2 regions of the Variovorax sp. PBL-H6 genome follow, and region 1 is predicted to be linked to the other one. Evidence: riboswitches for the same ligand, from Rfam matches in the RefSeq annotation. Region 1 holds a riboswitch; the other holds the start of a gene.
What was found. A riboswitch is a leader RNA that binds a small molecule or an ion and turns the genes downstream of it on or off. The one in region 1 is predicted to bind thiamine pyrophosphate.
Positions count from the first base shown of each region.

Region 2: it holds a riboswitch for thiamine pyrophosphate, as region 1 does, so the genes downstream of both, G3W89_RS17180 (purine-cytosine permease family protein) here and thiC (phosphomethylpyrimidine synthase ThiC) in region 1, are expected to answer to the same signal.

Region 1 is NZ_LR594659.1:5,193,767-5,208,406, reverse strand. It holds gene G3W89_RS24685 (acetyl-CoA C-acyltransferase) at 1-748, shown strand, start outside; gene G3W89_RS24680 (hypothetical protein) at 855-1,373, shown strand; gene G3W89_RS24675 (glutamate carboxypeptidase) at 1,509-2,756, shown strand; gene G3W89_RS24670 (acyl-CoA dehydrogenase family protein) at 2,776-3,906, shown strand; gene iaaH (indoleacetamide hydrolase) at 4,011-5,531, shown strand; gene G3W89_RS24660 (helix-turn-helix transcriptional regulator) at 5,616-6,350, opposite strand; gene G3W89_RS24655 (YchJ family protein) at 6,454-6,882, shown strand; gene G3W89_RS24650 (DUF3047 domain-containing protein) at 7,088-7,930, shown strand; gene G3W89_RS24645 (rhodanese-like domain-containing protein) at 7,933-8,910, shown strand; TPP riboswitch at 8,938-9,044, shown strand; gene thiC (phosphomethylpyrimidine synthase ThiC) at 9,123-11,006, shown strand; gene G3W89_RS24635 (HAD family hydrolase) at 11,044-11,736, shown strand; gene G3W89_RS24630 (hypothetical protein) at 11,770-11,967, opposite strand; gene G3W89_RS24625 (AraC family transcriptional regulator) at 12,043-13,062, opposite strand; gene G3W89_RS24620 (isovaleryl-CoA dehydrogenase) at 13,243-14,415, shown strand; gene G3W89_RS24615 (AMP-binding protein) at 14,442-14,640, shown strand, end outside.
Region 2 is NZ_LR594659.1:3,636,173-3,650,812, forward strand. It holds gene G3W89_RS17135 (carbon-nitrogen hydrolase family protein) at 1-501, shown strand, start outside; gene G3W89_RS17140 (malonate--CoA ligase) at 504-2,048, opposite strand; gene G3W89_RS17145 (enoyl-CoA hydratase/isomerase family protein) at 2,061-2,822, opposite strand; gene G3W89_RS17150 (Bug family tripartite tricarboxylate transporter substrate binding protein) at 2,819-3,808, opposite strand; gene G3W89_RS17155 (malonyl-CoA decarboxylase) at 3,881-5,353, opposite strand; gene G3W89_RS17160 (GntR family transcriptional regulator) at 5,350-6,018, opposite strand; gene lgt (prolipoprotein diacylglyceryl transferase) at 6,075-6,908, opposite strand; gene G3W89_RS17170 (LysR family transcriptional regulator) at 6,975-7,910, opposite strand; gene ilvD (dihydroxy-acid dehydratase) at 8,011-9,705, shown strand; TPP riboswitch at 9,759-9,870, shown strand; gene G3W89_RS17180 (purine-cytosine permease family protein) at 9,954-11,273, shown strand; gene thiD (bifunctional hydroxymethylpyrimidine kinase/phosphomethylpyrimidine kinase) at 11,218-12,087, opposite strand; gene G3W89_RS17190 (FAD-dependent oxidoreductase) at 12,114-13,220, shown strand; gene thiS (sulfur carrier protein ThiS) at 13,217-13,414, shown strand; gene G3W89_RS17200 (thiazole synthase) at 13,433-14,248, shown strand; gene G3W89_RS17205 (thiamine phosphate synthase) at 14,263-14,640, shown strand, end outside.

The sequences.
Region 1 (14,640 bases):
GGATGGACTGGAAGACGCCTACCAGCCCGGCCGTTCGATGGGCACCTTCGGCGAGGACTGCGCGGCCAAGTACAAGTTCACGCGACAGCAGCAGGACGAGTTCGCGATCGCCAGCGTGGAGCGCGCCAAGGCCGCCACCAGCTCGGGCGCCTTCAAGGCCGAGATCGCGCCGGTGCTGGTCAAGGGCCGCGGCGGCGACACGCTGGTCGAGATCGACGAGGGCCCGGGCAAGGTCAAGCTCGACAAGATCCCGACGCTCAAGCCGGCCTTCAAGAAGGAGGGCGGCACCATCACCGCCGCCTCCAGTTCCTCGATCAACGATGGCGCCGCGGCCCTGGTCATGATGACCGAGAGCACCGCGAAGAAGCTGGGCGCCAAGCCCATCGCGCGCATCCTCGGCCACGCAACCCATGCGCAGCAGCCCGAGTGGTTCTCGACCGCGCCGGTGGGGGCGGTGGCCAAGCTCTTCAAGAAGACCGGCTGGGGCGTGAAGGACGTCGACCTCTGGGAGGTCAACGAGGCCTTCGCGGTGGTGCCGATGGCGCTGATGCACGAGCTCGACCTCTCGCACGCGATGGTCAACGTGCACGGCGGCGCCTGCGCGCTGGGCCACCCGATCGGCGCCAGCGGCGCGCGCATCATGGTCACGCTGATCCATGCGCTTCAGCAAAAGGGCAAGAAGCGCGGCGTCGCCACGCTGTGCATCGGCGGCGGCGAGGGCACGGCCGTGGCGCTCGAGCTGGTCTGAAGCCGGCCGGCACGATAACTGCAGTCGCAGCACCGCGAAGGCGCCGGCCATCGGCCCCGACCGCCTTCGCACGGTGCGCAATCCTTGCCGAACGGAGCCCTTTCAAATGCCCTCACCGATATCGCAGGCCCAGTTCAAGAAGCTTCGCCTGCTGCTTGGCCAGGGACGGGTTGGCGTGGTCTATACCTACCTTGCCGATCACGGCTATTACTACGCATGCTGGGCTGCTGGCGAGCTCGACGGCGGATCGCCGCCCGAGCTTCGGCTTGCAACGGTGCCGGGCCTTTGCCTGGAGACGGCGCAGCGCCTCCAGGACGGCGAATTGACGCAGATCCGCCTGGCCATGGCGTGCGGCTATCTCGACAGCCTCGGCCTGCAGTTCGACACGGCCCCGCTGATCACGCGCGACGTCACCGCGGAAGAGACGGCAGAGTTCCATGGCGAGGTCTTTCGCGCTCATTTCCTGGGCCTCACCGACTGGTCCCTTCGCATCCCCTTCGAGCAGCAGGAAAAGGCCGGCGGGCTGGAGGCCGTCGAGCGCTACTGGCAAGGCGTGCTGCGCACCTCGGCACAGCTGAACGCACGCGCCATCGCCAAAGCCGCCGCTGCCTTGCTTGCTGCCTGACTCACCGCGCCCGCTCTGACATTCTTGGGCCGCTTTTCGGCGCGCTCTGACATTTCTTGGCCCAGGGCGTGCACGGCCGTGACAAGGCGAGCGCTCCCTAGAATGAGCGTTCCCCAACTCTTCGAGCCCTCCGTCATGCACCCGGCCTTCCATCGCCACGCGCTCGCTGCGCTGCTCGCCTGCGCTTTTCTCACGCCCGCTGCCTGGAGCCAGGTGCGCGACGATGCCCTGTTCAGTGCCGCCACGGCCGAGCAGCCCGCAGTGGTCAAGACGCTGGAGCGGCTGGTCAACATCGAGACCGGCACCGGCGATGCCGACGGTTTGGCTGCAGCCGGCAAGGTCCTCGAGGACGAGCTCAAGGCCCTGGGCTTCAGCGTCACGCGCAGCAAGTCGGCCGGCATCGTCGTCGGGGACAACATCGTCGGCAAGCTCAAGGGCAAGGGCGGCAAGAACATCCTGCTGATGTCGCACATGGACACCGTGTACCTGAAGGGCATCCTGGCCAAGGCCCCGTTCCGCGTCGAAGGCAACAAGGCCTATGGCCCCGGCATCGCCGACGACAAGGGCGGCAACGCCGTCATCCTGCACACGCTCAAGCTCTTGAAGGCACGCGGCTTCCAGGACTTCGGCACGATCACCGTGCTGTTCAACACTGACGAGGAAAAGGGCTCCTTCGGCTCGCGCGACCTGATCCAGGAGGAGGCGAAGGCCAGCGACTACGTGCTGTCCTTCGAGCCCACTGGCGCCGAGTCCGAGAAACTGTCGCTGGGCACCTCGGGCATCGCCTATGTGCAGGTCAACATCAAGGGCAAGGCCTCGCATGCCGGCGCGGCGCCCGAGCTCGGCGTCAACGCCCTGGTCGAGGCTTCCGACCTGGTGCTGCGCACCATGGACATCGACGACAAGTCGAAGAATCTGCGCTTCAACTGGACCATCGGCAAGGCCGGCGCCGTCTCCAACATCATCCCTGACAGCGCCAGCCTCAACGCCGACGTGCGCTATGCACGCAACGAGGACTTCGACGCCGCCATGAAGACACTGGAAGAGCGCGCCCAGAAGAAGAAGCTCAAGGACGCAGAGGTCAAGGTGCTGGTGACCCGTGGGCGGCCGGCATTCAATGCGGGCGAAGGTGGCAAGAAGCTGGTGGACAAGGTGGTTGCGTACTACAAGGAGGCCGGGGGCACGCTGGGCGTCGAGGAGCGGACCGGCGGCGGCACCGATGCGGCCTATGCCGCGCTCTCGGGCAAGCCGGTGATCGAGAGCCTGGGCCTGCCCGGTTTCGGTTACCACAGCGACTCGGCCGAGTACGTGATGATCGACGCCATCCCCCGCCGCCTGTACATGGCCAGCAAGCTGATCATGGACCTCGGCGCCTCCAAGTAAGCGCTGGCAAGGAGTCCCCATGCTGCTGACCCCCGACCAGGAAGCGATCCGCGACGCGGTGCGCGCCTTCGCCCAGGCCGAGCTCTGGCCCAACGCGCCGCGCTGGGACCGCGAGCACCTCTTCCCGAAAGAAGCCCACGCCGGGCTTGCGGCGCTCGGCGCCTACGGCATCTGCGTGCCCGAAGACGACGGCGGCGCCGGTCTCGACTACCTGACGCTCGCCCTCGTGCTCGAGGAGATCGCGGCCGGCGATGGCGGCACCAGCACCGCCATCAGCGTCACCAACTGCCCGGTCAACGCGATCCTCATGCGCTACGGCAACGCGGCGCAGAAAGCGAAGTGGCTGCAGCCGCTGGCCCAAGGCCGGATGCTCGGGGCCTTCTGCCTGACCGAGCCGCAAGCCGGCAGCGATGCCTCATCACTGCGCACCACGGCGCGCAAGGACGCGGACGGCTGGGTCATCGACGGCGTCAAGCAGTTCATCACCAGCGGCAGGAACGGCCAGATCGCGATCGTGATCGCCGTCACCGACAAGGGCGCTGGCAAGCGCGGCATGAGCGCCTTCATCGTGCCCACCGATGCCCCGGGCTACACGGCGACGCGGCTGGAGGACAAACTCGGCCAGCATTCGAGCGACACCGCGCAGATCAACTTCGACGCCTGCCGCATCCCGGCCGAGAACCTGATCGGCCAGGAAGGCGAGGGCTACAAGATCGCCCTCGGCGCGCTGGAAGGCGGGCGCATCGGCATTGCGGCGCAGAGCGTGGGCATGGCGCGCAGCGCGTTCGAGGTCGCCCTTGCCTACGCCAAGGAGCGCCAGGCCTTCGGCGGCGCGATCTTCGAGCAGCAGGCCGTCGGCTTCAGGCTGGCGGACTGCGCAACCCAGCTGGAGGCGGCGCGCCAGCTGATCTGGCATGCGGCCAGCCTGCGTGATGCGGGCCTGCCCTGCCTGAAGGAAGCCGCGATGGCCAAGCTGTTCGCCAGCGAAATGGCCGAGCGCGTCTGCAGCGCGGCCATCCAGACGCTGGGCGGTTACGGCTACGTCAACGACTTTCCGCTGGAGCGGATCTACCGCGATGTGCGCGTGTGCCAGATCTACGAAGGGACGTCGGACATCCAGAAGCTCCTGATCCAGCGAGCACTGGCCTGAGGCGCTGCTGCGGCTGTCGGCTGTCGGCTGTCATCGATACGGATGACAGACAAGCGTGACGCGGCGGCGCACCATGGGGCCTTCGTTTCACGGAGGCGTCCGCCATGTCCATCGAATGCTGCGTCTCGTTCGTTCGCACCGGCGCGCTCGCGCTGTGCGCTGCTGCCCTCGCTTCATCCGCGGGTGCGCAGGTTGCGCCGCTCGACCTCGCCACGCTGACGGCCAGCGACGCTGCGCAGCGCCTGTGCGCCGGCTCTCTGACCAGCGAGCAACTGGTGACGGCCTACCTCGCCCAGGCCAAGGCGAAGCCGCAGCTCAACGCCTTCATCACGTTGGACGAGGCAGGCGCCCTCACGGCCGCGAGGGCTGCCGATGCGGCACGCCGCAGTGGCGGTCGCTGCAAGCCGCTCGGCGGGCTGCCGGTCGCGATCAAGGACAACATCCAGGTCCAGGGCCTGCCGGCCAGCGCCGGCACCCCCGCGCTCAAGGGCTTTGTCGCCAGCGCCGATGCGCCCGTGGTCGCGAAGTTGCGCGCCGCCGGTGCTGTCGTGCTGGGCAAGACCAACATGCACGAACTGGCCTTCGGCGTGACCGGCTACAACCCGACCTTCCAGACCGGGCCCGACGTCGGCGTGCGCAATGCCTATGACGCGACGCGCATCGCCGGCGGTTCCTCCTCGGGCAATGGCGCAGCGCTGGGTGCGCGCATGGCGCCCGCCGCGCTGGGCACCGACACCGGCGGTTCGGTGCGCATTCCGTGCGCGTTCAATGGCTGCGCCGCGCTGCGTCCCACCGTGGGACGCTATTCGCAGCAGGGCATCGTGCCGATCTCGCACACGCGCGACACGGCCGGGCCGATGGCGCTCTCGGTGGCCGACCTGGCGCTGCTGGACCGCGTCATTGCCGGCGGCACGCCGGTGGTGCCGGCGGACCTCAAGCGCGTGCGGCTGGGCGTGGCGAAAGCCTTCTACGCCAACCTCGACGAGGACACCCGCGCCGCCACTGATGCGGCACTGGCAAAGCTGCGCGAGGCGGGCGTCACGCTCGTCGATGTCGAGATGCCCCGGCTTGCCGAACTCAATGGCGCGGTCAGCTTTCCGGTCGTGCTGTACGAGATCCGTGACGACCTTGCGGGCTACCTCGCGAAATACCGTGCCGGCGTCGACATCGGGCAAGTGGCCGCGGGCATCGCGAGTCCCGACGTCAAGGGGACCTTCGAAGGCCTGGTGATGCCGCGCAAGCTGCCTGCCGCGCAAGGCGTCGTCGACGCGAAGCCCGTCTATGACAACGCGATACGCAAGGCGCGGCCCGCCCTGCAAAAGCTCTACAGCGAGACCTTCAGGAGGCATCGCCTCGACGCGCTGGTCTTCCCTACCGTGCCTCGCGTGGCATTGGCCGCCACGCCCGAGTCCAGCAGCGTGGAGAACTTCGTCCTGCTGATCCAGAACACCGATCCCGGCAGCAACGCCGGCATTCCGGGCCTGCAGCTGCCTTCCGGGCTCGGCGCTGCGAGCGGCTTGCCCGTGGGACTGGAACTCGATGGGCCGGCGGGGAGCGACCGCAGGCTGCTGGCGGTGGGACTGGCCGTCGAGGGGGTACTCGGGCGCTTGCCTCCGCCGAGGTGAACGGCGCGGCGCTGCCGATGCGCCGAAGAAGAAGTCTCGATGGTTGCACCGGCCGCCGCGCGTCCAGCGTGCGCCCCGGAGATCTCAACGCCCGGGCACCCACCCCCCCAGCGCCGAGCGTCGCTCGATGCCCAGCTTGACGAAGATGCGACGCAGGTAGGTGCGCACCGTCGGAATGCCGACACCCGCACGCCGCGCGATTTCCTTGTCGGTCAGGCCCTCGCTCACCGCCTGCGCGACCTGCTGCTCGCGCGCACTCAGGCTGGCCCAGGCGGCCTCGCGCGCTGCGGCGGGCGAGGCCTTTCGCTGCGCGCGCTGCAAGGCGCCGATGAAGGCTGGCTCGATCAGATCCAGCAGCGCCGTCTCGTGCGCGCCGAAGTCCCCGCGCCCGCGTCGCCGCCAGATCCGCAGGTCGCCGAGCGCGCTCTCGCCCTCGAACGCGTGCAGGTTCATGCCCCAGTGCAGCCCGTCGCGCGACAGGAATTCGTTGAAGAAGGTGGTGCGCATGAGCGCACGCTGCGGCATGACCTCGGTCACGCGGGTGGCACGGCGGCGCGACTGGAGCGCAAAGGTGATCGGGTCATGGTGCTGGTGCCACTGCGCATAGCGGTCGAGGTTGCCCGGCTCCATGTTGAGCGCCACGCGTTTCCCGAAGGTGCCGCTGTCCGCATCCCACACGAAGGAAGCGAACTGGTCCGCCCGCAGCAAGTCCAGCAGTGCCCAGCCCAGGCGCTCGCGGATCTCTCGCTCGCCCTGGTCCTCCGCCAGCAGCGCGAAGATGCCGCGCAGGCCCAGCTGTTCCGAAGCCTTCAGATACATGGCCGTTCTCCTCGTCCTTGCCGGAGCCTAGGGTGCGAGAAAGCAATGCGCCATCGGGGCGATTCAGGGTTGCACAATCATTGGCCTTGCGCATCAGTGCCTCATGTCCAGACCCCAGCCCGACTCCTGCCCTTGCGGCCTCCGCGACCGTTCCGGCTCGGCCCTGCGCTACACCCAATGCTGCGGCCGCTACCTGGACCACTTCGGGCAGGCACCGGCGCCGGACGCCGAATCCCTGATGCGCTCGCGCTACACCGCCTTCGTGCGCGAGCGGGCCGACTACCTGCTGGCGACCTGGCATGCCTCGCATCGCCCGGATCGCCTCGACTTCGAGCCGGGCGTGAAATGGCTCGGCCTGGAAGTGCGCGCCCATGTCGTGACCGATGCCAGCCATGCCGAGGTCGAGTTCGTCGCCCGCCAGCGCGATCGATCGGGCGCCGCTACCCGGTTGGCGGAGCGCAGCCGCTTCGTGCGCGAGAGAGGCGAGGGCGATCTCCTCCGTTGGTACTACACCGACGGGGTGATGCGCTGAATCGTTCCTTGACTGGAAAATACGCCGCGGGCCGACACGGCGTGCATCCCTTGCTACAGATTCAATAGCAAGCGCGCGCATTGTGCGCGATTCGGCGACAGTCCGATTCCGTTTGGCTACTTTATCCGGGACGCTCTCGCCCCCACACTCTCTTCACGCTCCGACAGCACACCGCGCAACACACACCGACACCCCCGAGGACACCATGGCGACGAAGTACAGCACGATCATCCCGACCGCATTCCGCTGGATCGGTGCGATGCTGGCTGCGCCGATCGCTGCTGCCGCCCTCTGGCTCGCCGCGCCGGCCGCACATGCCGAAGAGGCGGCGCTGACTCCCTTCTCCGCCGCGCGCGGCGCACAGGCGCCCCAGCCCTGGCGCTTCACCAGCCTGCCCAACAAGGCGCCAACCCGCTTCGAGGTGGTCCAGCAGGGTGCGCAGAAGGTGCTGAAGGTCGAGGCCGACCAGTCCTACGGCAATCTCGTGCATGCCACCCGTGTGCCGCTCAACCCCTCCACCACGCTGGCCTGGCGCTGGCGCGTCGACACCTTCGTGGAAGACGCCAACCTGCGCACCCGCGCCGGCGATGACGGCGCCGCCAAGCTCTGCGTTTTCTTTGATTTCCCGGCCGATCACCTGTCGTTCGGTGAGCGCACCCGCCTGGCACTGGCGCGCCGCACCACTGGCGAGGAAGTGCCCAGCGAGGCCCTTTGCTACGTGTGGGACAAGAAAGAAGCAGCGGGCAGCACGCTCGTCAACGCGTTCACCCAGCGCATGCGCATGGTGGTGCTGGAGTCCGGCGCCGCAGCCAACCCGGCGGTCTTCGTGAGCGAGCGCCGCAATCTGTTGGCTGACTACAAGCGCGCCTTCGGCGACGAAGCCGGCGACACGCTGCCCGACGTGGTCGCGATCGCAGTATCGGCCGACGCCGACAACACGCAGGGCCGCGGATTGGCGTATTTCTCGGACATCGACCTGCGGGGCATCGCAACGACTCGCAGCGCCCGGGTCCAACTCCCGCCCACGCGCGCCGGCACGGGGGAATAGCGATGAACGATCTCATCGCTCTTCTTACCGCGCAGGGCGCCGCCGTGGTGTTTCTCGCCACGCTGGCGACCCGCCTGGGCGCACCGGTGCCGGCCGCGCCCTTCCTCGTCGTGGCCGGCGGCCTCGCGGTCGAGGGCCAGCTGTCCTTTATTGCGCTGGTGTTTGCTGCCGTGCTGGGGAACATCCTCGGCGACGGTGCCTGGTTCCTGGCCGGGCGGCGCTGGGGCTACCAGGTGATGCGCTTCCTGTGCCGCGTCTCGCTGTCGGCCGACAACTGTGTTCGGCGCAGCGAGTCCATTCTCGGCCGCTGGGGCGGGCTGTCCCTGATCGCGGCGAAGTTCGTGCCGGGCGTGTCGCTGGTGGCGCCGCCGATGGCCGGCGCCCTGGGCATGTCGAACGCGCGCTTCATGGCCTACGAAACGCTTGCCGCAGTGATCTGGGCGTTGGGCTTCCTGGCACTCGGCGGGCTGTTCCATGCCGCGATCCAGGACGTGCTGGCAATGATGTCGAGCGTTGGCCTCACGGCGACGCTGGTCGGCACGCTGCTGCTGGCCGTCTTCGTTGCCTGGCGCTATCGCGAACGCCGTATCGCACGGAAGGTCGACGATATCGTGCACGTCGAAGTCGATGCGCTGCGAGACGCCTTCGCCGCCGGCGCGCGTCTCTTGGTGGTCGACCTGCGTTCTCCCGAATCGCGCAGGATCGATGACCGGTCCGTGCCGGGTGCCGTCGGCATCACGTACCGCGAGCTGACGGACCGCCTGGCCGAACTGCGGGCCGCGCGCGAGGTGGTGGTGTTCTGCGACTGCCCGAACGACGAAACCGCCATCGCCGCCGCGCGACTCCTGGCGAAGGCTGGCCTGTCGCGGGTGCGCGTGCTCGCCGGCGGGATCGCGGCCTGGACCGCTGCCGAGGCGTTGGCTTCGGAGCCGGCTCGGCTCGATGTCGATGCACGGGACGTCGCCGCGCATCCGGCTTGATGCTTTCTGCCTGCGGGGCCTAGAATCGGTCCCGCTCCGGGGTGTACGCGCGATGCGTGCTGAGATGGCCAAGCGGCCGAACCCGCGAACTTGAACTGGTTCATACCAGCGTAAGAAGAGCTGCGACTCCCCGGCCACGGAATCCCCCCTTTTCCGCCGCGCCGATCCGGAGCGATTGCGGAGCACCCATCCAACCCGAAGGAGTGCCCCGCATGAATGCCCCTGACAAGTTCGCCTCGCTGCTCACGCTCACGCGCGAGCCATTCCCAGCCTCGACCAAAAGTGCCATCGCGAGCCCCCGCCGGCCCGACGTGCGTGTTCCGGTGCGGGACGTGCGCCTGACCAACGGCGAGACCGTCTCGCTCTACGACACCTCGGGCCCGTACAGCGACCCGTCCGCCGACATCGACGTGCGCAGCGGCCTGCCCAGCGTGCGCGGCGCCTGGATCGCCGAGCGCAACGACACCGAGGCCTATATCGGCCGCAGCCACCAGATGCTCGACGACGGCGCCACCCACGCCGACCGCGATGCCCGGAAGCTCGCCGAACTGCGCGGCGCCGCCGCTGGGCTCCAGCGCCAGCCGCGCCGTGCGCAGGCCGGCCGCAACGTGAGCCAGATGCACTACGCGCGCCGCGGCATCGTCACGCCCGAGATGGAGTACGTGGCCCTGCGCGAGAACGGCAAGCGCGAATGGATGGCCGAATACCTGGCCGATGCCGCGCGCGAGAAGCGCCTCGCCGGCAACCCGATGGGCGCGCAGATCCCGAAGCTCATCACGCCCGAGTTCGTGCGCGACGAGGTCGCGCGCGGGCGCGCCATCATCCCGGCCAACATCAACCATCCCGAAGTGGAGCCGATGGCGATCGGGCGCAACTTCCTGGTCAAGATCAACGCCAACATCGGCAACTCCGCCGTTACCTCCAGCATCGAGGAGGAGGTCGAGAAGCTGGTGTGGGCGATCCGCTGGGGCGCCGACAACGTGATGGATCTTTCCACCGGCCGCAACATCCACACCACCCGCGACTGGATCGTGCGCAACAGCCCGGTGCCCATCGGCACCGTGCCGATCTACCAGGCGCTCGAGAAGGTCGGCGGCGTGGCCGAGGACCTCACCTGGGAGATCTACCGCGACACGTTGATCGAACAGGCCGAGCAGGGCGTGGACTACTTCACCATTCACGCGGGCCTGCGCCTGCCCTTCATCCATCTCACGGCCGATCGCCGCACCGGCATCGTCTCGCGTGGCGGCTCGATCATGGCCAAGTGGTGCATCGCGCACCATCAGGAGAGCTTCCTGTACACGCACTTCGAGGACATCTGCGAGATCATGAAGGCCTACGACGTGAGCTTCTCGCTCGGCGACGGCCTGCGCCCCGGCTGCGCGGCCGACGCCAATGACGAGGCCCAGTTCGCCGAACTGCGCACGCTGGGCGAGCTCACGCAGATTGCGTGGAAGCACGACGTGCAGACCATGATCGAAGGGCCCGGCCACGTGCCCATGCACATGATCCAGGCGAACATGGACGAGCAGCTCAAGCACTGCCACGAGGCGCCCTTCTACACGCTGGGCCCGCTGACCATCGACATTGCGCCCGGCTACGACCACATTGCCAGCGCCATAGGCGCCGCCATGATCGGCTGGGCCGGCACCGCGATGCTGTGCTATGTCACTCCCAAGGAGCACCTGGGCCTGCCGGACCGCGACGACGTGAAGCAGGGAATCATCGCGTACAAGATCGCGGCCCATGCGGCCGACGTCGCCAAGGGCCATCCGGGCGCGCGGGCACGCGACGATGCGCTGTCCAAGGCCCGCTTTGAATTCCGCTGGCAGGACCAGTTCAACCTCGGCCTGGACCCCGACACGGCGCGCGAATTCCATGACGAGACCCTGCCCAAGGACTCGAGCAAGGTGGCGCACTTCTGCTCGATGTGCGGGCCCAAGTTCTGCTCGATGAAGATCACGCAGGAGGTGCGCGAGTACGCGGCCGCGCGCGGCCTGGCCGAAGATCAGGCAGTGGCCGACGGCATGGCGGGCAAGTCGGCCGAGTTCAAGGCTGCGGGCGGCGAGATGTACATCCCGATCCAGCCGAGCTGAAGGAGAGGGGAAGGGGCTGCTTGATACGATCGAGTCCATGCCCTCCATCCCCTTCGACGCCGTCCTCTTCGACTGCGACGGCGTGCTCGTCGACTCCGAACCCATTACCAACCGCGTGCTCGCCGAGATGCTCGGCGAGCTCGGCTGGAAGCTCACGGTCGCCGAGGCAATGCGCCTCTTTACCGGCAAGGCGGTCAAGGACGAAACCGCCCTGATCGAGGCCATGACCGGCTTCGCCGTGACGCCAGAGTGGCTTGCCGGGTTCCGGGCGAGACGCAACGAGGCGCTCGACCGCGATCTGATCGAGATCGCAGGCGCGCCCTCTGCCGTGCGCAGCCTGCACGCGAGCACAGCCGGCCGCATTGCCTGCGCCTCGGGCGCGGACCGGCACAAGGTCCGGTTGCAGCTGGAGAAGATCGGCCTGCTCGACGCCTTCGAGGGCCGCATCTTCAGCGGCCACGAGACGCCGCGCTCCAAGCCAGCGCCCGACGTCTACCTCGCAGCAGCCGCGGCGCTGGGCGTAGACCCCGCGCGCTGCGCCGTGGTGGAAGACACCGTGACCGGTGCCACCGCCGGCGTTGCGGCCGGCGCGACCGTGTTCGGCTACAGCCCCTCCGACCTGGGCCACAGCGGCCCCGAGGCACTGCGCGCCGTCGGCGTGGCGCATGTGTTCAACGACATGGCGGAGCTGCCCTCGTTGTTGGCGGGATGGCGCGGCGCTTCGGTCTGAGGCGCAGGCGAGGAGAAGCGAGAAAGAAAGGGCTCAGCTGCGACGCTGGGTCGCGGCCTTGGCCATTGCAGCCACCGCCTCGGTCATGGCCTGGGCGCGGGCTGACCAGAAACGGGCGATGAGCTGGCCGGCATTCTGCTCGACGTTCGGATGGATGCGCGACCGACCGGAGGTGGCGGCGAACTCGATCAGAGCCGCGTATTCGGAAGTGTCGGTGTCCGGGATGTGCATGCCTCGATCCTATGGCCAGAAAAACGGAGCCGGAATCCGCTTGGCGAGCGGCGTCCGGCGCAGCGGCGAACTTTGTCACGAATTGTCGCGCCGAGGCAAGCTTCCTGGTGCGTCGGCTGCGCCGGCTCGCCGGAATTCGCCGGGCGTCACGCCGGCCCAGGCCCGGAAGGCGCGCGAGAAGCTTTTCTCATTGCGAAAACCGACGGAGAGCGCGATGTTCTTGATCGGGCGTTCGGTGCGGCGCAATTGCTCGGCCGCCTGTTCGTGGCGCACTGCGTCCTTCAGCTGCTGCAGCGAGACGCCTTCTTCCAGCAATTGGCGGTGCAGGGTCCGGGCCGAGAGGTTCAGGAGCGCGGCCAGTGCCTCGGCCGTGCCTGCCTGCCGACCGTGGGCGCGCAGCAGCTCGCGCACCCGCTGCCCCAACAGCCGGTCGCGGCGGTACTGCAGCACCGTCAGCGGCAACGCGCGCCGCAGCATGGTCCGGAGCGCCTGCTCGTCTCGGCGCAGCGGCAGTGCGAGGTAGCGCTCGTCGAAGCTGTAGCTGGCGGCTTCGGCTTTGAACTGCAGCTCGCCACCGAACATCAGCGGATAGGCATCGCGGTGCGGCGGCGCATCGAAAGGAAAGCGGGCCGCACGCAGCGACACCCGCGAATCGATGATCCAGGAGGCGTAGCCGTGCAGGAAGCGCAGGTTGGACACCAGGCAGAACTCGCGCAGATCGCCCAGGTCCACGTTCTCGCGGATCGACACCGTGGCCACGCCGCCCGCCACCTGGAGTTCGAGACCGATGTCGGAAGTCAGCAGGCGGTGATGGCGGCACCAGCGCTTGATGGCAACGCCGAGGTCGGGTGAGCTCAGCGAAGCACGGCACAGCATGCCGTAGGTGCCCCAGGGCAGGCGGCGGCTGAACCAGCCCAGCGCCTCGTCGTCCAGCTCCTGCATTGCATGTCCCGACAGCGCCTCGAACTGGGCCGCGGTCACGCGGCCTTCCTGCAAGTGCAGCTCGCGCGGCGCAATCCGTGCCTGTGCCAAGGCTCCGGCAGGATCCTTGCCATACCGCTGGTAGCCCTGCACGATCGCTCGGACGAAGGCCATGGGTGTGGCCGCGCGGCCAGCCGGCTTGAAGGGAGAAGCGGTCACGAGAGACGAGATTTCGATGGCGCGATATGCAACCATTGTGACGCCAAATGCAACGGCAAGCGGCGTAAGCTGCGACTGCCCGCGCGGGATGTTTTTCGGCGCGGGAAACGAATCCCCATCCAAGGAGACACCCCCATGCACGATCCCGGCCTCAATTTCGACCTCGGCGAGACCATCGATTCGCTGCGCGACGCGGTGGCAGATTTCGCCGCCAACGAGATTGCCCCGCGTGCTGCCGAGATCGACCGCGAGAACCTCTTTCCGCACGACCTCTGGAGAAAGCTCGGCGAACTCGGGCTGCACGGCATGACGGTGAAGGAGGAATACGGCGGCACCGAGTTGGGCTACCTGGCCCACATCGTCGCCATGGAGGAGGTGTCGCGCGCCTCGGCTTCGGTCGGCCTCTCGTACGGCGCGCATTCCAACCTCTGCGTCAACCAGATCCACCGCAACGGCAGCGAGGCGCAGAAGAAGAAGTATCTTCCCAAGCTCGTCAGCGGCGAGCATGTGGGCGCACTGGCGATGAGCGAGCCCAATGCCGGCTCCGACGTGGTCAGCATGAAGCTGCGCGCCGAGAAGAAAGGCGATCGCTACGTGCTCAACGGCGGCAAGATGTGGATCACCAACGGCGGCGATGCCGACACGCTCGTCATCTACGCCAAGACCGAGCCCGAGATGGGCGCGCGCGGCATGACCGCCTTCATCGTCGAGAAAGACTTCAAGGGCTTCTCGGCTGGCACCAAGCTCGACAAGCTGGGCATGCGCGGCTCCAACACGTTCCCGCTGTTCTTCGACGACTGCGAGGTGCCCGAGGAGAACGTGCTGGGCGGCGAGGGACAGGGCGCCAAGGTGCTGATGAGCGGCCTCGACTACGAGCGCGCGGTGCTCTCCGGCGGCCCGCTGGGGATCATGGCGGCCTGCATGGATGCGGTGCTCCCTTTCATCCACGAGCGCAAGCAGTTCGGCCAGAGCATCGGCGAGTTCCAGCTGATGCAGGGAAAACTGGCCGATATGTACTCCACCTGGCAGGCCACCCGCGCCTATGTCTACGCGGTCGGCAAGGCGTGCGATCGCAAGGACCATGCGCGCACCTTCCGCAAGGACGCGGCCGGCGCCATCCTCTACTCCGCCGAGAAGGCGACCTGGATGGCGGGCGAAGCGATCCAGGCGCTGGGCGGCGTGGGCTACACCAAGGACTTCCCGGTCGAGCGGCTCTGGCGCGATGCCAAGCTGTACGAGATCGGTGCGGGCACGAGCGAGGTCCGGCGTATGCTGATCGGCCGCGAGTTGTTCGCGGAGACGGCGTAGGGCGTGGACTTCAGAGGAGACCGCACATGCCATTGACTCAAAGCATCGATCGCGGCACCACCGATGTCCCGTTGATCGAGCAGACCATCGGCGACTTCTTCGACGACATGGCCCGACGGCAGGGCGATCGCGATGCGCTGGTCAGCGCGCACGAGCAACGCCGCCTGAGCTACCTCGAACTGCAGCGCGAAGCCGACCGGCTCGCCAGCGCGTTGCTGCAGCTGG
Region 2 (14,640 bases), 1.6 Mb from region 1:
ATCCATTGCGCCGCCTGGCCCAGCTTCTCGCTATACCGCGGGGCGGCCTACGCGCTCGGGGCCGAGGTCAACAATGCCGCCAGCCAGGTCTATGCGGCCGAGGGGCAGTGCTTCGTGGTCGCGCCCTGCGCGACCGTCTCCCAGGCCATGAGCGACATGCTGTGCACCGACCCGGGAAAGCAGCAGATGCTGCGGGTGGGCGGCGGCTTCGCGCGCATCTATGGACCCGATGGGGCGCCGTTGGGCACGCCGCTCGCCGAGGACCAGGAAGGGCTGGTGACAGCCGACATCGACCTCGGCATGATCTCGCTCGCCAAGGCGGCCGGCGACCCGAGCGGCCACTATGCACGACCCGACGTGACGCAACTGCTGCTCAACAAGGCGCGCCGCGAGCCCGTGGTGTTCCAGCGGCCGGCAGAGACGGAAGCCGGTGCTTTCGAGGCCGTGGTGGCCAAGCCAGAGCTTGCGGCCGGCAGCACGCCGCTGCCGCTGGCCGCCTGACGCTACGCAGCCTCGAAAAGCCCCTTGTGCTGCTCCCGCAGCAGCGCCTTCTGCACCTTGCCCATGGTGTTGCGCGGCAGCTCCGGCACGATGAAGCAGCGCTTGGGAATCTTGAAGTTCGCCAGCTTGGCCTTGAGCTCGGCGACGATCGCCTCGCCGTCGAGCGCCGCGCCGGGCTTGGGTGTGACGACCGCTACGCCCACCTCGCCGAAGTCCGGATGCGGCACGCCGATCACGGCGCTTTCCGCAACGCCCGGCATGTCGTTGATGTAGCCCTCGATCTCGACGGGGTAGACGTTGTAGCCGCCACTGATGATCAGGTCCTTGCTGCGGCCCACGATCGTCACGTAGCCCATGTTGTCGATCCGGCCTACATCGCCCGTCTTGAAGAAGCCATCCTGGGTGAACTCCTCCGCGGTCTTCTCGGGCATGCGCCAGTAGCCCGCGAACACATTCGGACCCGCCACCTCGATATGACCGATCTCGCCGGTGGCGCAAGGCTGGCCCGCGTCGTCTCGCACGCGTAGCTGTATGCCGGGAAGCGGAAAGCCCACCGTGCCGCCGCGCCGCTCGCCCTGTACGGCACTGTACGGGTTGGACGTGAGCATCACGGTCTCGCTCATCCCGTAGCGCTCGAGAATGGTGTGGCCGGTGCGCTCGCGCCAGGCCTCGAAGGTCTCGAGCAGCAGCGGCGCCGAACCGGAGATGAAGAGCCGCATGCTGTTGCACGCCTCGCGCGTGAGCGTGGGCTCGGCCAGCATGCGCGTGTACAGCGTGGGCACGCCCATGAACACCGTCGCGTCGGGCAGCCGGGCCACCACGCGCTTCGGGTCGAAGCGGTTGAGCCAGATCATCTGGCTGCCGCTGATCAGTGCACCATGGAGGGCGACGAAGAGGCCGTGCACGTGGAAGATGGGCAGCGCGTGGATCAGCACGTCGGCGCCCGGGCGCCAGCCCCAGTAGTCCTTCAGCACCTCGGCGTTCGACTGCAGGTTGCGGTGCGTGAGCATCGCGCCCTTGCTGCGGCCGGTGGTGCCGCTGGTGTAGAGGATCGCCGCCAGGTCGTCGGGCTTCTTCTGCGCCACCCGGTGCTGGTCACTGCACTGCGCCGCAACTTCGAGCAGCGTGCCCTTGCGGTCGTCGTCGAGCGTGAACACGTGCCGCGTGCCGGCCGCGCTTGCGAGAGGCGCCACCCAGCCGGCGTTGGCGCTGCTGCACACCACCACCGCGGGCTCGGCATCGCCGAGAAAGTAGGCGATCTCGGCCTCGCGGTACGCGGTGTTGAGCGGCAGGAACACGTAGCCCGCGCGCAGGGTCGCGAGGTAGAGCATCATGGCCTCGACCGACTTCTCGACCTGCACCGCGACGCGGTCGCCGGCCTTCAGGCCGATCGCATCGAGCAGGTTGGCGATCATGGCGCTGGCGCGTTCCAGGTCGCGCCAGGCGTAGTAGAGGCCGTCGTCGGTCTCCACCGCGATGGCATCGAGGTCCGAGGGGAAGGCGGCACGCAGCGCGGCGAAGAGGTTGGCGTTGGTCGGGTCGGTCATGTCATCGTGCGTTCAAAAGACGGGCGGACGCTTGGCCAAAAAGGCGGCGACGCCCTCGCGATGCTCGGGCGAATCGGCGTAGTCGTAGGCGGAGGCGAGCAGACTTTCGGCGGAAATCGCCGCCAGTGTGCGCTTGTTGGCGCGGGCCGCCGCGGGCGCCAGCGCCGCCACGCGCCGGGCATGCGCCAGCGCCGTCGAGTCCACCTCCGCATCGGGCAGCACGGCCAGCAAGAAGCCGGCATCGCAGAGGCGCTGCGCTCCGTGCACGCTCGCGGCCAGCAGCATGTCGCGCGCGAGCGTGTCGCCGACCGCGCCGCGCACCAGGGCCGCCTCCCGCGGCGCCATCGGGAAGCCGAGCTTCGCGATCGGGGCGCCGAATTTCGCGCCCTGGCCAGCGAGGCGGATGTCGCAGCAGCTCGCGATCTCGAGGCCCGCGCCCATGCAGGCGCCCTCGATCTGCGCGACCAGCGGCAGCTCGCAGGCGAGCATGGCCGCGAGTGCGCCCCAGACTTCGTTCTCGTGGAATTCGCGCAGCGAGGCTTCGTCGAAGCGGAAGGAGGGGTACTCAGAGATGTCGCCGCCGGCGCAGAACTGGCCAGCTTCGCCGCGCACCACCACGCAACGCAGCGAGCCGTCATGGGCCAGCGCCTGGTCGAACACGGCGCGCAACTCGCGCCACATCGCACGGGACATGGCATTGAGCCGCCCAGGATTCGCGAGCGTGACGCGGGCGATCGGCCCCTCTCGCTCCAGCGTGACGGCCCCCTGCCTCATTCGATCTTCGCGCCCGACGCCTTGACCACGCCGGCCCAGCGCTTGATCTCGGCGTTCACGAATCCGCCGTACGCCGTGGTGACGAGATTCGGGATTTCGGCGCCGTTGCTGGCCCAGATCGCCTTGAGCTCATCGGTGGCCAGCGCCTTGCGCATGTCCTCGACGATCCGGGTTTGCACCTCTGCCGGCGTGCCCTTGGGTGCCCACAGGCCGTACCAGGTCGTGACGGTGTAGTCCGGCAAGCCCACCTCGGACGCGCTCGGCACGTCGGGGAAGGCCGGGTTGCGCTTGCTGCCCGCCATCATCAGCGCCTTGATGCGGCCAGCCTTGATGTGCTGCGCCGAGGAGCCCAGGCCATCGAACATGCAGTCGACGTTGCCGGCGATCAGGTCCTGCAGCGCCGGGCCTGCGCCGCGATAGGGGATGTGGGTGATGAAGGTGTTGGTCTGCAGCTTGAAGAGCTCGCCGGCCAGGTGATGCGAGGTGCCTGCACCGGCGGAGGCGTAATTGAGCTTGCCCGGATTTCGCCTGGCCTCGGCGACGAAGTCCTTCAGCGTCGTGGCCGACACGCGCCTGGGATTGATCACCACCACCTGCGGCACGCTGGCCAGGAGCATCAGCGGCACGAAGTCCTTCTCGATGTCGTAGTCGAGCCTGGGATACACCGACGGTGCGATCGCGTGGTGCACCGCGCCCATGAAGAGCGTATAGCCGTCTGGCTGCGCCTTGGCCGCGATGCTCGCCCCCAGGGTGCCGCCGGCACCGCCTCGGTTGTCGATCACGAGTGACTGACCGGCCGCCCTCGAGAACTGGGCTGCAAGCGGTCGCGCGAAGGCATCGGTGCCCCCGCCCGCGGGAAACGGCACCACCAGCGTCACCGGCTTGGCCGGCCAGGCCGATTGCCCGTATGCCGCGCTGCCGAGCGTGACGGCGGCCCCTGCCGCGGCCAGGCGCAGGACATCGCGCCGCTGAAAGGTTGAGCTCATTGCTGTGTCTCCTATCGTTGTGATGACAAAAGCGCCGGGGCCCACGGCGCGCCACTGCGGCCCCTCAAGGGATCAACCCTTGAGAAAGAGACCGTCCACATCGCCCGACACCGCCACCTTGCCTTGCGCGAGCAGGGCGCGGTGCTTGTCGAGCCGCTTGAGATCGTAGAGGTAGTTGACCATGAGCCCGTAGGCTTGCTTCAGGCCCTTGGGCGAGGGATCGCCGGCCCAGTTGAGTTGCTCCACGCGTGCACCGTTGCCCAGGTGGAAGCGCGCCACGGGATCGACCGGCTTGCCCTCGGCCGTTGCGCGCCCGAGGTATTCGGCGGCGGCATTCATCAGCAGCTGGCGCACCGGCGACCTGGCATCGAGCGTGCTCGCCTCCTCCGCCGCAGCGAGCACGCGCTCGGCGGTGGGCGGCAGCGAGCCGACCACGCGGCCCAGCTCCGTCTGGCGTTTCTCGTCCAGCCGCGTGAGCAGCACTCCGGCGTTCTTCGCGAACCAACTGCGAAAGCCGGGAATGGGCGACAGCGTGGCGAAGGTCTTGAGCCGCGGCAGCTCGGCCTGCAACGTCTCGACCACCCGCTTGATCAGCGAATCGCCGAAGCTCACGCCGCGCAAGCCATCCTGCGTGTTGCTGATCGAATAGAAGATGGCCGTGGTGGCGCGGTCGGCCTTGACCGGCGCGGCCGCCTCGTCGAGCAGCGGCACGATGCCCTCGCTGATATGGTCGACCAGCGCCACCTCGACGAAGATCAACGGCGTGTTCGGCAGGCGCGGATGGAAGAAGCCGTAGCAGCGGCGGTCGCTGTCGAGCCGGTTCTTGACGTCGGCCCAGCTCTTGATGTCGTGCACCGCCTCGTACTGGATCAGCTTCTCGATCAGCGAGGCCGGCGAGTCCCAGCTGATGCGCCGCAAGTCCAGGAAGGCGACGTCGAACCAGGTCGAGAACAGGTGCTCGAGCTCGGCATCCAGCGGCAAAAGGCGACGATCGCCCTTGAGGTGCGGCAGCAATTGCGCGCGCAGGTCCACCAGGAAGCGCATGCCCTCCGGTTCAATGGCGAAGCGCTGCAGCAGGCGCAGGCGTGGCGAGACCAGCGCGCGCCGCAGGTGCACCTCGGCCTGGGGCTCGTCGGCCGTGCCCATGGCGGCCTGGTGGTGGTCGCGCGCCGTGCTGACCCTGTTCAAGTCGGGGGCGAAGCGCTCGCTCATCAGCAACCAGACGTCGCGCCGCTCGTCCAGCTCGCGCCCGGCGTACCACTGGACCACGCCATGGGCGCGGCGCCCGGCCTCGACTTCGCTGATGCGTGGATCGATCACCGCCTGCAGCTCGCCCAGGGCGCGGCGCAGCGCACGTGGCGCCAGCGCCTCGCCGTTGCGGCGCAGCGTGGCCTCCAGCCGCTCGGCCAGTGGCCGCGGGCCGGTGCTTGCACGCTTGGGCGCCGCGGAACCCTTGGCGCCCGCGGCGTCCTTGCCCTGCGCATCGGGGCCCGTGCGCAACCGCGAGACGTTACGGGTGATCCAGTCGGAGGCATTGGTGATCATGAAATCAGCTTCGCTTTCTGTTGCGCGGCGACGGCTCGCAAGGCCTCGCGCTGGCGGTTCAGGTGGGTGCGCATGGCCGCCTCGGCGCCGTCGCTGTCTCGTGCCTTGAGCGCGGCGAACACGGCCAGGTGTTCCGAGAGGCTTTGCTCCAGCCTACCCGGTGCGTGCAATTGCTGCAGGCGCGCGAGCTTGAGGATCTTGCGCAGGTCGCCGATGACCTGGGCGAGCCAGCGGTTGTCCGCCAGCATGATGATGGCCTCGTGGATCGCGAAGTTGGTCGCGTAGTACTCGTTGATGCGCTTCGCCCGCGCATGCCGCGCCAGCTTGTCGTGCAGGGCCTCCAATGCGGCCAGCTCGGCATCGCTGGCGTTGCGCGCCGCCTCCCAGGCGCAGCGACCTTCGAGCAGCGCGATCACCGGAAAGATGTCGTCCAGGTCCTTTTGCGTGACCTCCGCCACGAAGCAGCCGCGCCGCGGCTCGTGGCGCAGCAAGCCCTCGGCCGTCAGCACCTTGAGAGCCTCGCGCAGGGGCGTGCGCGAGATCGACAGGCGTTCGCACAGTGTCGCCTCGTCGATGAAGCTGCCCGGCGCCAGCGCGCCGGCGAAGATCTCCTCGCGCAGGCTGGCGGCGACTTCGTCGTGCAGGGAGCTGTGGACGATGCGCATGGAGGCTGTTGTAGCAGGCCGGCGCGCTCGTCATTATTGGTAATTACGCGTAATTATCAACCCGGCCGGCGCGCTCCGTAGGCCGGCTGCGCCGACGGCGCGCTCGCATAGAGCCACACGCCGAACAGGATCATCGGCACGCACAGCCACTGCCCCATGCTCATGTTGAGCGCCAGCAGGCCCAGGAAGTCGTCGGGCTCGCGGAAGAACTCCGCCGTGAAGCGCATCACCCCATAGCCGATGAGGAACACCGCGGAGACGCGGCGCTCGCGGCGCTCCTTGCGCGCGTACAGCCAGAGGAAGACGAAAAGCAGCAACCCTTCGAGCAGGAACTGGTAGACCTGAGAGGGATGGCGCGGCAGCATCGAGCCGCTCTGCGGGAACACCATGCCCCAAGGCAGCTCGGGACTGCTGAAGCGCCCCCACAGCTCGCCGTTGATGAAGTTGCCGACCCGGCCGGCAGCCAGCCCTGTGGGCACGCAAGGCGCTACGAAATCCATCACTTGCCAGAAAGGTCGCGACCGTGAGCGTGCGAACCAGCCCATTGCCGCAATCACACCGATCAGCCCGCCATGAAAGCTCATGCCGCCCTGCCAGACGAAGAAGATCTCCAGCGGATGCGTGAGGTAGTAGCCGGGCTTGTAGAAGAGGCAGTAGCCCAGCCGCCCGCCGACGATCACGCCCATCACGCCGAGAAAGAGGATGTCTTCCAGGTCCTTGCGCGTCCAGGCCCCGGGCTCGGTGATGGAGCGGAAGGGCTCATGCCGCAAACGGCGCGTGCCAAGGAAATAGAAGAGCGCGAAGGCGGCCAGGTAGGTCAGGCCATACCAGTGAATGGCGATCGGCCCGAGCTGCAAGGCCACGGGGTTGATCTGGGGGTACATCAGCATCGGGCTATTGTGCCGCGCGGTTTTTGCGCGACTGCGGCACCGGCGGCCACCTCCGTGGGGTCATTGTCAGGGCGAGCCATTCGCAGCAATGAACTGCACGAAGCGCGCAAGCGCCGGGTTGCCACCGGCAGCGGGCCAGACCAGGCTGGTCTCGCAGGCCGGCAGCACGGGCGCCCGGCGCCGCGCGGCCTGTGCGAACTCCGCCGCCGCGCGGTAGACCACGCCGGCACGCCGGAACTGCGTCACGCTCTCGGGCACCCATGCCAGCCCCAGGCCGCCCCAGACCAGGTTGACGATGGTCTGCATCTGGATCGCCTCCTGCGCCACCTGCGGCGTGCGCCCAGCCGCGTGATAGAGCCCGAAGATCGCGTCGTGCAGCGATGGCACGATGCGGCGCGGGAAGATCACCAGCGGCTCGGCCAGCGCCTCGGCCAGCGGCAGCAGCGGGCGGCGCGCGAGCGGATGCCGCGCCGGCAGCGCCAGCACCAGCGGCTCTTCCGACACCGGCAAGCGCTCTAGCCCCGCCGGCGAGAAGCCGGGCGAATGCAGCATCAGTCCGGCATCGATCTCGCCGCGCGCGAAGGCCTCGAGCTGCACATCACCGGTCGCCTCGACGAGTTCGAGCGCGACCTCCGGGCACTGCAGGCGGAACTCGCGCACCCAGGCAGGCAGGCGCTCGAAGCCGATGGTCGAGACGAAGGCCAGCCGCACCCGCCCGAGCTCACCGGCCGCCGCTGCGCGGGCGCGCCCGGGCAGCGTCTGAGCGCGGGCCAGCAGCTCCCGCACCTCCGGCAGCAGCGCCTCGCCGGCCGGCGTAAGGGCAACGCGCCGGCGCGTGCGATCGAAGAGCACGACGCCCAGCGTTTTCTCCAACTGGGCGATCGCCTGCGTCACCGGCGGCTGCGTCATGTGCAGGCGCTGCGCCGCGCGCCCGAAGTGCAGCTCCTCGGCGACAGCGAGGAACTGGCGCCAGGCGCGCAATCCGATGGAGGCTTCTCTCATTCGCCAAGCATATCAATCGGCCTTGAAAATCGGATTGGAAGCAATCAGTCAATCGTCCGATACTTGCATTCCCCCCGATTTCCCCACGAGCAGAGACACGATGGACACCAAGACTATTCAGATCAACCGCCGCAGCGCCAACATCGTCGAAGGCAAGTCCCGCGCACCGAACCGCTCCATGTTCTACGCGATGGGCTACGAGGAAGGCGACTTCAAGAAGCCGATGGTCGGCGTGGCCAATGGCCACAGCACCATCACGCCGTGCAACTCGGGCCTGCAGAAGCTGGCCGACGCCGCCATTGCCGGCATCGAGGAAGCGGGCGGCAACGCACAGGTCTTCGGCACGCCCACCATCTCCGACGGAATGGCCATGGGCACCGAGGGCATGAAGTACTCGCTGGTGAGCCGCGAGGTGATCTCCGACTGCATCGAGACTTGCGTCGGCGGCCAGTGGATGGACGGCGTGCTGGTGGTCGGCGGCTGCGACAAGAACATGCCCGGCGGCCTCATGGGCATGCTGCGCGCCAACGTGCCGGCCATCTATGTCTACGGCGGCACCATCCTGCCGGGCCGCTACAAGGGCCAGGACCTGAACATCGTGAGCGTGTTCGAGGCAGTGGGCCAGAACGCCGCTGGCAACATGAGCGACGAGGACCTGAAGGAAATCGAGAAGCGCGCCATTCCCGGCACCGGCTCCTGCGGCGGCATGTACACCGCCAACACCATGAGCTCGGCCTTCGAGGCGCTGGGCATCTCGCTGCCCTACTCCTCGACCATGGCCAATCCGCACGACGAGAAGGCCAACTCGGCCAAGGAATCGGCCAAGGTGCTGATCGAGGCAATCAAGAAGGACATCAAGCCGCGCGACATCGTGACCAAGGAGGCAATCGAGAATGCGGTGGCGGTGATCATGGCGACCGGCGGCTCGACCAACGCGGTGCTGCACTTCCTCGCCATCGCGCACGCAGCCGAGGTGGAGTGGTCCATCGACGACTTCGAGCGCATGCGCAAGAAGGTGCCGGTGCTCTGCGACCTGAAGCCCAGCGGCAAGTACCTCGCCGTCGACCTGCACCAGGCCGGCGGAATCCCGCAGGTCATGAAGATCCTGCTGAACGCAGGCCTGCTGCACGGCGACTGCATCACCATCACCGGCCAGACCATCGCCGAGGTACTGAAGGACGTGCCGGACCAGCCGCGCGCAGATCAGGACGTGATCCGCCCGATCACGAAACCGATGTACGCCGAAGGCCACCTCGCCATCCTCAAGGGCAACCTGTCGCCCGAGGGCGCAGTGGCCAAGATCACCGGCCTGAAGAACCCGGTCATCACCGGCCCGGCGCGCGTCTTCGACGACGAGCAGTCGGCCCTGCAGGCCATTCTGGACGGCAAGATCGTGGCTGGCGACGTGATGGTGCTGCGCTACCTCGGGCCGAAGGGCGGCCCCGGCATGCCGGAGATGCTGGCGCCCACCGGCGCGCTGATTGGCGCCGGTCTGGGCGAGAGCGTGGGCCTGATCACCGACGGCCGCTTCTCCGGGGGCACCTGGGGCATGGTGGTCGGCCACGTGGCGCCCGAGGCGGCGGCCGGCGGCACCATCGCCTTCGTGAACGAGGGCGACTCGATCACGATCGATGCGCACCAGCTCAAGCTGGAGCTCAACGTGCCCGAGGCCGAGATCGCCAAGCGCCGCGCGGGCTGGAAGGCGCCGGCGCCGCGCTACACGCGCGGGGTGCAGGCGAAGTTCGCCTTCAACGCCTCGAGCGCGAGCTCGGGGGCGGTGCTCGACAAGTACTGATCAGGGCCTTTGGCGGGCGGCCTACAATGGCCCTCGCTTCGCCAGACCGACTGAAGCAACGCTAGGGGTGCCGGCCCGCGGCCCACGGGATCGCAGGCCGGCTGAGAGAGTCCCTTTGAACCTGACTGAGGTAATCCTCGCGCAGGGAAGCTGGTCCGGCGGCCGCCGCGCTACGGTCTTCTCTCGCGCGGAGGTCTTGCCGCCGCGGCCTCGCCCACCTGCCAAACACTTTGCAATGGAGCAAATGGATGGCAACCGCAACCCAGAACAATGAAGCGCTGACGCCGCTCGCTGCGAGCAGCCGCGTGTTCCACTGGCACGACCACCTCTCGCTGTGGTTCAGCCTCGGCGTCGGCCTGCTGGTGATGCAGATCGGTGCCTACCTGGTGCCGGCAGTCGGCACGCGCGACGCCGTGCTCGCCATCGTGCTGGGCTCGTGCATCGGGGCCGGCCTGCTGGCCTGGACCGCACGCCTGGGCTGCGAAAGCGGCCTGGCCAGCGCCGGACTCATGCACGCGACCTATGGCAGCGCCTTCGCGCGGCTGCCGGTGGTGCTCAACATCGTGCAGCTGATCGGTTGGACCACCTTCGAGCTCGTGATCATGCGCGAGGGCACGCAGGCCATCGGCAAGCAGGCCTTCGGCTGGTCGCTCGAGGGCGGTCTCGGCGGCATGCTGACCACGCTGCTGTGGGGGGCCGTTCTGCTGGCGCTGCTGGCCGGCTCCATGGTCAAGCTGGTGCGGCGCTTCGTCAGCCGCTTCGGACTGCCGCTGGTGCTGCTGTCGTTGCTGTGGCTCAGCTGGCAGTTCGCTGCGCAGTTGCAGGCCAAGGGGCTGGAGGCCTTCTGGACGCGCCCGGGCGACGGCAGCATGGGCCTGTTCAGCGCACTCGACCTGGTGATCGCGATGCCCGTTTCCTGGCTGCCGCTGGTGGCCGACTACGCACGCCACGGCAAGCGCAGCACCGGCGGACTCGGTGCCGCCTTCTCCGGCACCTGGCTGGGCTATGCGCTCGCGAACATCTGGTGCTATGGCCTGGGCGTGATGGTGGCGAGTGCGGCCGAGCCGGGCAGCAACCTGGTGACGGCGCTGCTGCTGGCGCAGGGCGGGCTCGTGGCGCTGGGCCTGATCCTCATCGACGAGCTCGACAATGCCTATGGCGACGTCTATTCAGGCTCGGTGTCGGCCCACAGCCTGAAGCCGCGCTGGAGCGTGAAGCGCTGGGGACTGGCCCTGGCGGTGTTGTGCATCGGCTTTGCGCTGGTGCTGCCGATGCACACGCTGGAGCCCTTCCTGCTGCTGCTGAGCTCGGTCTTCGTGCCGCTCTACGGCGTGATCCTCGGCCGGCTGGGCACCGGGGAGGCGCCCGCCACCTCGGGCACGCGCCGCGTCGACCTGGGTGCCGCGCTGATCTGGATCGCGGGCATCGCGGTCTACCACGGCTGCGCCAGGTGGGCGCCTCAACTCGGCTCGGCGCTGCCCACGCTGGCCTTCACCTTCGCGCTGGCCTGGTTCACGCGCCAGGCAGCGGCAGGCGGACCGTCGGCACTGGCGCAAAACCGTGGTTGAGAGGTCCATGGCCTGCACCGATCTTCACGTCCGCACCGGCGGCCATCGCGGCCACCACGTAGCCGCGCGCGCGTTCGACCGCCTCCGGCAGGGGGTAGCCGAGCGCGAGGTGCGCCGCGATGGCCGAGGACAGGGTGCAGCCCGTGCCGTGCAGGTTGCGGCTCGCGATGCGCTCGGACGAAAGACGCAACCGCTCGCCGGTGGCCTCGGCCAGCAGGTCGACCACGTCGTCGCCCGGCAGATGGCCGCCCTTGAGCAATACAGCGCGCGCGCCCAGCGCAAGCAGCTCGCTCGCCGCATCGTCGAGCGCGTCGACACCATCGATGGCATGGCCGATGAGCAGCGCCGCCTCGTCCAGGTTGGGCGTGACCACGGTCGCGCGCGGGAACAGCTCGCGCACCAGCACCTGCACGGTCTCGGCCGCGATCAGCCGGTCGCCGCTGGTGGCGACCATCACCGGGTCGAGCACCACCTTGTCGAGGCGGTAATGGTCAATGGCCCATGCCACCACCTCCACCACCTCGGGCGCATGCAGCATGCCCAGCTTGACCGCATCGACGCCGATGTCCTCCACCACTGCCCGGATCTGCGCCTTGAGGAATTCCGGCGGTACGCCATGGATGCCGGAGACGCCCAGTGTGTTCTGCGCGGTCAGCGCGGTGATCGCCGTCATTCCGTAGCAGCCCAGGGCCGAAAAGGTCTTGAGGTCGGCCTGAATGCCGGCGCCGCCGCCGCTGTCGGAACCGGCAATCGACAGCACGCGGGCATAACGGGAAATTGCTGGGGTCATGTTGAAAATTATGGTCCACCCCATCGCGGGCCCTGGCTGAGGACGTGTCGATGACCTCGCGCAGTGCCCTTCCCTTCGCCTCGGCCGCGATCCTGGGCGCCGGCCTCATGGGCCGGCTGCTGGCACTGGCGTTGGCGCGCGCGGGATGCCGCGTCGAGCTCTTCGATGCCGGCGGGCCGCAGGCCGATGGCGCGGCCGCGCGCGTTGCCGCCGCCATGCTGGCGCCACTGGCCGAATCCGCTGTGGCGCCACCTTCAGTTGTGCGCATGGGCCACTACGCGCTGACGCGCTGGCCGGAACTGCTGGGCGAGCTGGCGCAGCCGGTGTTCTTCCAGCGCGAAGGCACGCTGGTGCTGTGGCACCGGCAGGACGCGGCCGAGGCCGCGCGGCTCGCGCGCGTGCTGGCGCGCACCGTCGAGCAGGTGCCCGAATTGCCCGCAATGCGCACGCTGGATGGAGCCGGCATCACCGCACTCGAACCCGCGCTGGGCAGCCGCTTCGTGCAGGGCCTGCTGCTGCCCGAAGAAGGCCAGCTCGACAACCGCGAGCTGCTCGCGGCGCTGCTCGCCACGCTGGAGGCCCTGCCGAACGTCCAGCTGCACTGGCACGCGCCGCGCAGCCTGGATGATTTCCGCCCCGGCGAGGGCGAACGCGTCATCGACTGCCGCGGTCTCGGCGCCCAGCCGCAATGGAACGCATTGCGCGGGGTGCGCGGCGAGGTGATCCGCGTGCATGCGCCCGAGGTCGCGCTGACACGGCCCACGCGCCTGGTGCATCCTCGCTACCCGCTCTACATCGCACCCAAGCCGAACCGGGTGTTCGTGATCGGCGCCACCGAAATCGAATCCGAGGACATGTCGCCTGCCAGCGTGCGTTCGACGCTGGAGCTGCTGAGCGCGGCCTATGCGGTGCACAGCGGCTTTGCCGAGGCGCGCATTCTCGAGATCGCGACCCAGTGCCGCCCGACGCTGCCCGACAACCTGCCCGCCATTCGTCAGCCGCGCGCAGGCGTGATGCAGATCAACGGCCTTTACCGCCACGGTTTCATGATCGCGCCGGCCATGCTCGACGTTGCGCTGGAGCTGCTGCGGGAAGACGGCTCGGACTTGGCCGAACGCTTCGCGCTGGCACCCGGCCGGGAGCCCATCGCACCATGAACATCCTGATCAACGACAACCCGAAGACACTGCCCGACGGAGCGACGCTCGCCGACGCCATCGCCCTGATCGAGGCGAAACCGCCTTTCGCCGCCGCGGTGAATCGCCAGTTCGTGCCGCGCTCGAACTACGCATCGCACGCCCTGCACCCCGACGACCGCATCGAAGTGATCCGCCCCGTGACGGGCGGCTGAACCGGAGACCCACCCATCATGAAAACGAACGCCGACGACCCCCTGGTGCTCTACGGCCAGGCTTTCCAGAGCCGCCTGCTGCTCGGCACCGCGCGCTACTCCTCCCCCGACGTGCTCGAGGCCGCGGTACGCCGAGCCCGGCCCGCCATGCTGACCGCCTCGCTGCGCCGCCAGACCGCAACACCGGGCAACGGCAGCGATGGCAACGGCTTCTGGGAGCTTCTCCGGCGCCTGGACGTGCCGGTGCTGCCCAATACCGCCGGCTGCCACAGCGTGGAGGAGGCCATCGCGACCGCGCAGATGGCGCGCGAGTTGTTCGACACGCCCTGGATCAAGCTCGAGCTCATCGGCGACGACTACACCCTGCAGCCCGACACCCTGAACCTGGTCGACGCCGCCTCGCAGCTGGTGCGGGACGGGTTCCATGTGCTGCCGTACTGCACCGAGGACCTGGTGCTGTGCCAGCGGCTGGTCGACGTGGGCTGCCAGGCAGTGATGCCCTGGGCCGCGCCCATCGGCACCGGCCGAGGCCCGGTCAATCCCTACGCGTTGCAGGTGCTGCGCGAGCGCCTCTCGGTTCCACTGCTGGTCGATGCAGGCCTGGGGCTGCCCTCGCACGCCTGCCAGGTGATGGAATGGGGCTACGACGGCGTGCTCCTCAACACCGCTGTCGCGCTGGCGCAGGACCCGGTCGCGATGGCCGGCGCCTTTGCCGACGCGGTGCAGGCGGGCCGCAGCGCACACCGCGCCGGCGCGATGGCCGCGCAGGATTCGGCACAGCCCAGCACGCCCGTGCTCGGCACGCCCTTCTGGCATCACGCCAACGCGCAATGACTGCGGTAAATGCCATGAACGACCAGAACGACCACAACCGCATCGCCCGCGCCATCGTCGCGGCACATGCCGCACGCTTCGGCGAGACGGGCGATCGACCCGGCTCCTTCTCTTCCGAGGACGCGGTGTACCGCGGCGCCAAGACTGCCTGCGCGGCATTGGGCTTCATCGAGGTCGATGCCGAATGCCTGGCGCAGGCCTGGCAGGCGCAGAGCCGGCGCACCGGCGCTTTCGATGCCAGCGCATGGCCGGAGCATCCGGCCGATTTCGGCATGCGGCCCTTTCCGCCAGCCGAGCGCGACGATGCCTTTCCGCCCTGCCCCGAGCGGCTTGGCCTGTACACCGTGCTGCCCGATGCCGCGTGGGTCGGCCGCATGGCCCGAGCCGGCGTA